Regions from separate parts of the Nocardioides pantholopis genome, predicted to be linked through region 3. Evidence: predicted binding sites of a transcription regulator. Region 3 holds the regulator's gene; each other region holds the start of a gene.

Evidence for each region. Region 3 encodes LexA, which represses DNA repair genes until DNA is damaged. Its sites were predicted from a motif close to TCGAACANNTGTTCGA; they were not measured.
Region 1: ruvC (crossover junction endodeoxyribonuclease RuvC) is a predicted target of LexA. The motif match lies at 1,348-1,363, and genes of this name have one in related genera.
Region 2: EBO35_RS18185 (HNH endonuclease signature motif containing protein) is a predicted target of LexA. The motif match lies at 1,419-1,434, and genes of this name have one in related genera.

The regions. Positions count from the first base shown of each region.
Region 1 is NZ_CP033324.1:2,334,071-2,336,330, forward strand. Features, by position in the region: gene ruvB (Holliday junction branch migration DNA helicase RuvB) at 1-207, opposite strand, end outside; gene ruvA (Holliday junction branch migration protein RuvA) at 212-808, opposite strand; gene ruvC (crossover junction endodeoxyribonuclease RuvC) at 805-1,329, opposite strand; gene EBO35_RS11200 (YebC/PmpR family DNA-binding transcriptional regulator) at 1,573-2,260, opposite strand, start outside.
Region 2 is NZ_CP033324.1:3,808,974-3,811,233, forward strand. Features, by position in the region: gene EBO35_RS18180 (NmrA family NAD(P)-binding protein) at 1-18, opposite strand, end outside; gene EBO35_RS18185 (HNH endonuclease signature motif containing protein) at 122-1,369, opposite strand; gene EBO35_RS18190 (DUF2200 domain-containing protein) at 1,618-1,959, opposite strand; gene EBO35_RS18195 (DUF1801 domain-containing protein) at 1,980-2,260, opposite strand, start outside.
Region 3 is NZ_CP033324.1:635,256-637,515, reverse strand. Features, by position in the region: gene EBO35_RS02990 (serine hydrolase) at 1-834, shown strand, start outside; gene lexA (transcriptional repressor LexA) at 1,046-1,768, shown strand; gene EBO35_RS02980 (ATP-dependent DNA helicase) at 1,833-2,260, opposite strand, start outside.

The DNA.
Region 1 (2,260 bases), 1.7 Mb from region 3:
GTGGTCGGGGGCGCGGCCGCGGCGCCGGGCCGCCTCGAGGACCAGGCCGAGCTGGTCGCGGACCCGGGTCTGCCCGACCACCTCCTCCAGGCTGCGCGGGCGCAGCGCGGCCTCGACGGCGCGCTCGTCGCCGTCCGCGTCGGCGGCGGTCAGCGAGCGCAGGTGGCTCGTCTCGACCTCGTCGAGCTCGTCCTCGTGGAAGGGCATCGGCTCAGGCCTTGCTCAGGGTGCGCAGGGCCGCGCGCAGCAGGGCGGCGACGTCCGGGGTGGCCCCGGCGTCCGGGGCGACCGCCTCGACGGCCGCGTCGGCGTCCTTGGCCGACCAGCCCAGGCCGACCAGGCCCTGGTGCACCTGATCGCGCCACGGCTCGGCCGGCACGGGCTGCGCGGCGACCCGGCCGCCGACGGGGGCACCGAGCCGGTCCTTGAGCTCGAGGATGATCCGTTGGGCGCCCTTCTGGCCGATGCCGGGAACCCGGGTCAGGGTCTTGACGTCGTCGGCGGCGACCGCGCGGCGCAGGTCGTCGGGAGCGAGCACCGCGAGCACCGCCTGGGCGAGCTTGGGGCCGACGCCCGAGGCGGTCTGCACCAGCTCGAAGACAGTCTTCTCGTCCTCGTCGGCGAAGCCGAACAGCGTGAGCGAGTCCTCGCGCACCACCATGCTGGTGGGCAGCGTCGCCTGGTGGCCCGGCCGCAGCGTGGCCAGGGTGCCGGGCGTGCACAGCAGCTCCAGCCCGACACCTCCGACGTCGACGACGGTGCTGGACAGGGTCACCGCGGCGACCTCGCCGCGCACGTAGGCGATCATCTGCTCCTCCTGCCGGCGGCTGCGACCGCCGCCTCGATCCGGGACTGGGCGCCGCCGCGCCAGATGTGGGTGATGGCCAGCGCCAGCGCGTCGGCGGCGTCGGCCGGCTTCGGCATCGCGTCCAGCCGCAGGATCCGGGTCACCATCGCGCCCACCTGCGCCTTGTCGGCCCGGCCGTTGCCGGAGACGGCCGCCTTGACCTCGCTGGGGGTGTGCAGGGCGACCGGCAGCCCGCGCCGGGCGGCGCAGACCATCACGACGCCGCTGGCCTGGGCGGTGCCCATGATCGTGCTGACGTCGGAGCGGGCGAAGACCCGCTCCACCGCCACCGAGTCCGGGGCGTACTCGTCGAGCCAGGCGTCCACGCCCTTCTCGATGGTCACCAGTCGCTCCGGCACCGGCAGCTGCGCAGAGGTCCGCAGCACGTTGACGTCGATCAGCGTCAGCGGGCGGCCGACGTCGCCGTCGACCACGCCCATCCCGCAGCGGGTCAGGCCGGGGTCGATCCCGAGCACGCGCACGTCGTCGCCTTCCGTGGTCCGAACAGGTGTTCGGAGACCACGCTAGCCCGCGCCGGACGGCGTACGGCGCAGGACACGCGGGGGCGGGCTGTGACCGCGCCCGCCCAGTCCGCCGGCCCGGCTTGTAACGCGACGTTCGCTCCACTAGGCGCCCGCTGCAGCAGGCGCCTAGTGAGGCGAACGTCGCGTTACAAGAGACGGGACGCCCGCGGGACGCCCGGGGGCTGCGGGCGGCCCGCAGGGTCAGGCGTCCTCGAGCTCGGCCATGACCTCGTCGGGGACGTCGAAGTTCGCGAAGATGTTCTGCACGTCGTCGAGGTCCTCGAGCACGTCGACGAGCCGGAACACCTTGGCCGCGGAGTCCGCGTCGAGCGCAACGGTGCTGTCGGGCACGAAGTTGGCGTCGGCGGAGTCGTAGTCGATGCCCGCCGCCTGCAGGGCGGTGCGGACCGCGACCAGGTCGGAGGACTCCGAGATCACCTCGAAGGCCTCCCCCAGGTCGTTGACCGCGTCGGCGCCGGCCTCGAGCGTGGCCTCCAGAACGTCGTCCTCGGTGACGGTGCGGCCCTCCTGCTCGGCCGGGACCACGACGACGCCCTTGCGGTGGAAGAGGAACGAGACCGAGCCCGGGTCGGCGAGCGAGCCGCCGTTGCGGGTCATCGCGGTGCGGACCTCCATCGCGGCGCGGTTCTTGTTGTCGGTCAGGCACTCGATGAGCATCGCGACGCCACCGGGGCCGTAGCCCTCGTACATGATCGTGGAGTACTCGGCGCCGCCGGTCTCCGCGCCCGAGCCGCGCTTGACCGCGCGGTCGATGTTGTCGTTGGGGACCGAGGACTTCTTCGCCTTCTGGATGGCGTCGTAGAGCGTCGGGTTGCCGCCGGGGTCACCGCCGCCCATCCGGGCCGCGACCTCGATGTTCTTGATCAGC
Region 2 (2,260 bases), 870 kb from region 3:
CGTCGTCTCACGCTCCACGTCGATCCCCCCTCAGGGCCGCTCATGGCCCGCTCCAGCGGAGTGGCGCCGTGGCCGCCCGCCGCCGGTCTGCGGTCGAGATCCCGACACTAGCTCCGCCGGCTCACCGCCGCCGAGCGAAGCGGACGTCGCCGTTGGGCATGCGGTCGTGGAGGTAGCGGTCGTCGTGGACCAGGTGGTGGTGTCGGGAGCAGAGCAGGATCCCGTTCGCGAGGTCGGTCCTCCCACCGCGGGACCAGGGCTGGAGGTGGTGCGCCTCGGTCCAGGCCGCGGGGATCGAGCATCCGTCGGCGCGGCACTCCCGGTCCCGCAGGGCCAGCGCCTTGCGCTGGGCGGGCGTGAACAGCCGCGCCGTGTGGCCCAGGTCGAGCGGCACCGACCGGGTGCCGAGCACGGCCGGGACGAGGTTCGCCGTGCAGGCCAGTCGGCGTGCCTCGCCGGCGGTGATCCGGGAGCCGTCGGCCAGGGCCGCGGTCCCGAGGCCGCTCACCAGCGCGTCGACGTCCATCGTGATCATCATCGTCGTGGCATCCCCGCCGTGCAGCGGCAGCCGGGCCGGGTCGATGGTCTCCAGCAGCGAGCAGAACGCCTCCCCCATGCGGCGGTCGTAGGGCTGCTGCTCCGCACCGTCGCTTGAGCGACGGGGACTGGTGAACGCCTCCAGCGAGGTCGTGAGCCGCAGCGCGACCGCGTCGGGCACCCGGGCCTTGATCAGCGCGGTGCCGTCGCCGAGGTGCTGGATCCGCAGCGACGTACGCCGCCGGGCCCGCCGCTCCGCGTCGGCCAGCTGCTGACCCTCCAGCTCCTCGGCCAGCTCGGGAGCGACCACCTCCAGGATCCGCTCCCCCAGCCGCCGCAGCTCCCGCGGCCCGAAGTGCGCGGCCTGCTCGACCAGGTGCTGCTCGGCCCGGGCCAGGACCTCACCCCACTCCTCGGCGCCAATGTCCACCAGCGCCGCGGCCGAGGCGAGGTCATCGAGGGCGCCCGCGATCACGTGGCCCTGGTCGACGTTCACCTGCCCGGTGAGCAGCGACCCGCCGAGTCGCTGCCAGCGTCGGTCGCACGCGACCCCGAGCCGCTGAGCCCGCCGGGCCGCCGCCCCCGAGGCGTGGGTCCGGTGTGCCAGCCACCCCGCCACATCGCGGTGCCCGTCAGCCTCGGCGACCTCCCCGGCGCACGCGATCAGCTTCGCCTGCAGAGCCTCGACGCGCGAGGACAACCGCGCCAGCGCCAGCAGGGCCTCACGCTTCTCGGCGACCGGCAGGAACACCGGCTCGAGGCCGACCAGCTTGTCCAGCACGCCCTCGATCGACTCCGCACCCACCAGGAACGGGTGAACCGTCTCCGCCATCGCAGCCCCCGGAAGTCACCAGGCGTGGCACCCCCGCCACTAACACTAATCGTTCACCTGTTCGAATCGAAGCAATAGGCTCAATCCACATTTCTGGAAACTGTGGACAACCACTTCCGATACAGGCGTACGCCGCCCCGTCGCGCCGACCAGACCTTGACGGGCGGCGCCGTCAGGCCGGTCCGCCGGCGGCATTGGCGAGGGTGACGTGTGCGAAAAAGCGGACAAACCGGCCTGTGCGCGCAAGCTCACGCACGCAGGATCGACTCCATTGACTTTCCCCGCGCCAGCTCGTCGACGAGCTTGTCGAGGTAGCGGATCTGCCGCATCAGGGGGTCCTCGACGTCCTGCACCCGCACTCCGCAGACCGTGCCGGTGATCGACACCGCGTTCGGGTGGAGAGCGGCGGCAGCGAAGAAGTCCTCGAACGTCGTGCCGGCCGCGAGGTGGCGGCCCAAGGCGGCCTCGTCGAAGCCGGTCAGCCACTCGATCACCCGATCGAGCTCGGCTCGGGTGCGCCCCTTCTTCTCCACCTTGGTCAGGTAGTGCGGGTAGACCGAGGCGACGCTCACCGTGAAGATCCGGCTCATCGGCACACCCAGGCCGCGACTCAGGACCGGTTGTGCTCGATGGCCCGGCGGACCAGCTCGGTGAACGCGGCCTCGTCGAGCACGTCGCCCTCGCGGAGGTCGATGGCGCGGCGGGTGCCGGCGTCCAGGCTCGCGTTGAACAGACTCGACGGGTCGTCGAGCGCGGCGCCCTGCGCGAAGGTCAGCTTCACCTTGTCGCGGTAGGTCTCGGCCGTGCAGATCAGACCGGCGCAGGAGAACGTCGGGACGCCGTCGGGGTTCGCGGCCTTGCGCCACTTGGCCTCCTCGACCACGTCCGGGT
Region 3 (2,260 bases):
CTGGTGCGCGATCTCGACTCCGGGGAGGAGATCGGGATCGATCCCGACGCCGTGGTGCCGCTCGCGTCGTTGGTCAAGGTGCCGTTGGCCGCAGCCGTGCTCGACCGGGTTGCCTCGGGCGAGCTGAGTGAGGGAAGGCAGCTGCGCCTGGCTGGGCGAGGAAGTCGCGAGATCGGACCGGCGGGGCTCACCCGGTTCCGGTTTCCGGCCACCATCGCGCTCGCAGACGTCGTCTACCTCAGCACGTGCCTGAGCGACAACGTGGCCGCTGATGCACTCTTCGACCTGGTGAGTCCCGCGCACGTGACGCACTACGTCCGTGGGCTAGGGATCACGGACCTGACCCTGCGTCATCGACTCTCCGACCTCACCGAGACGCCTGCCGAGGCCTTGGTGCAGACACCGCAGCTCGCGCAGACGCTGGCAGCGCACGGCGGAACGCCGAGCGGCGGCCACCGCGTGCGCCAGCTGGACAGCGCCCGCGCCAATTCCGGCACTGCTCGTGCCTGCGTCGACCTGCTCGAGGTGCTGTGGACCACGCCGGGCCCCGTCGTCCCTGAGGTCTCCGCGCGAGTCCGCGAGCTCATGGGGCAGCACGTCGTGGCGCGACAGCGACTCTGGCCCGACTTCGCTTCCGACGCGACCACCTGGTCGTCGAAGACCGGGACGCTGCTCAACCACCGCCATGAGATCGGCGTGGTCGAGCACGCCGACGGCGACCGCTACGCCGTGGCGGCACTGACGGCCTCCCGGGTCTCCGCGGGGATCCAGCACGTCGCCGAGGCGACCATGGCTCGGGTCGCCCGTCGGCTGCGCGACCATCTTCGTCACTGACCGTCCTGGGGGCGGCGCTTGGGTCGGACGGTCGGTGGCGACGCTTTCGCCGTTCGGACCCGGCCACGCGCGTCGCGTGCCGGGTCGCGCTGCAGGGGGGTGGCCGCGACACGCGGTTCGAACAGATGTTTGAACCCGCGGCCCTCCGGGGCTAGCGTGGGCACACGCACCCGGGTGGCCCGGGCGCGGCACGCACTGCGGGAAGGCACACATGACCAGGAAGAAGAGCGACACGGTCGCCGAGCTCCCCGACGGGCCCGCCGACGCCACCGGCCTGACTCCGCGCCAGCAGCGGGTGCTGGCCCACATCAAGGACTGCATCGAGAAGCGCGGCTATCCGCCGAGCATGCGCGAGATCGGCAACGCCGTGGGCCTGACCAGCTCCTCCAGCGTGGCCCACCAGCTGAAGGTGCTCGAGGAGAAGGGCTACCTCAAGCGCGACCCGAACCGTCCCCGCGCCCTCGAGGTCTTCCTCCCCGAGGTGATGGCGGCGCGCCGGGCGATGTCCTCGGCCGACGACAGCGGCGTGGACGAGACCGGCGTCGGCGACACCCGGCCGGAGGCCACCTACGTCCCCGTCGTGGGCCGGATCGCCGCCGGCGGCCCGATCCTGGCCGAGGAGCGGGTCGAGGACGTCTTCCCGCTGCCCCGCCAGCTCGTCGGCGACGGCCAGCTCTTCCTGCTCGAGGTCTCCGGCGACTCGATGGTCGACGCGGCCATCTGCAACGGCGACTACGTCGTGATCCGCCAGCAGCCCACCTGCGAGAACGGCGAGATCGTGGCCGCGATGATCGACGGCGAGGCCACCGTGAAGACCTTCCAGCGCAAGGACGGCCAGGTCTGGCTGCTCCCCCACAACGAGGCGTACCAGCCGATCGACGGCACCCACGCGACCATCCTCGGCAAGGTCACCGCGGTGCTGCGCAGCCTCTGACCCTCGCGCACCTAACGCGCCCCCGTTCCGGCTCCGGCCGGGCGGGGGCGCTCGTGCGTGCGGCTCAGCCCGTCTTCGCGGTCGCGCTCAGGCGCTGCAGCGCCTGGCGCACGATCGCCGGGTCGCTGGTGGTCCACATCGTCGGCAGGCTGGCCTTGAGGAAGCCGCCGTACCGGGCGGTGGCCAGGCGCGGGTCGAGCACCGCCACGACCCCGCGGTCGGTGGTGGTGCGGATCAGGCGGCCGGCGCCCTGCGCCATCAGCAGGGCCGCGTGAGTGGCGGCGACCTGCATGAAGCCGTTGCCGCCGGCCTTGTCGGCGGCCTTCTGGCGCGCCGACATCAGCGGGTCGTCGGGGCGCGGGAACGGGATCCGGTCGATGAGCACGAGCTGGCAGGTGTCGCCGGGGACGTCGAGCCCCTGCCACAGCGAGAGCGTGCCGAACAGGCAGGTGTGCGGGTCCTCCACGAACTGCCGGGCCAGCTCGGGCAGCT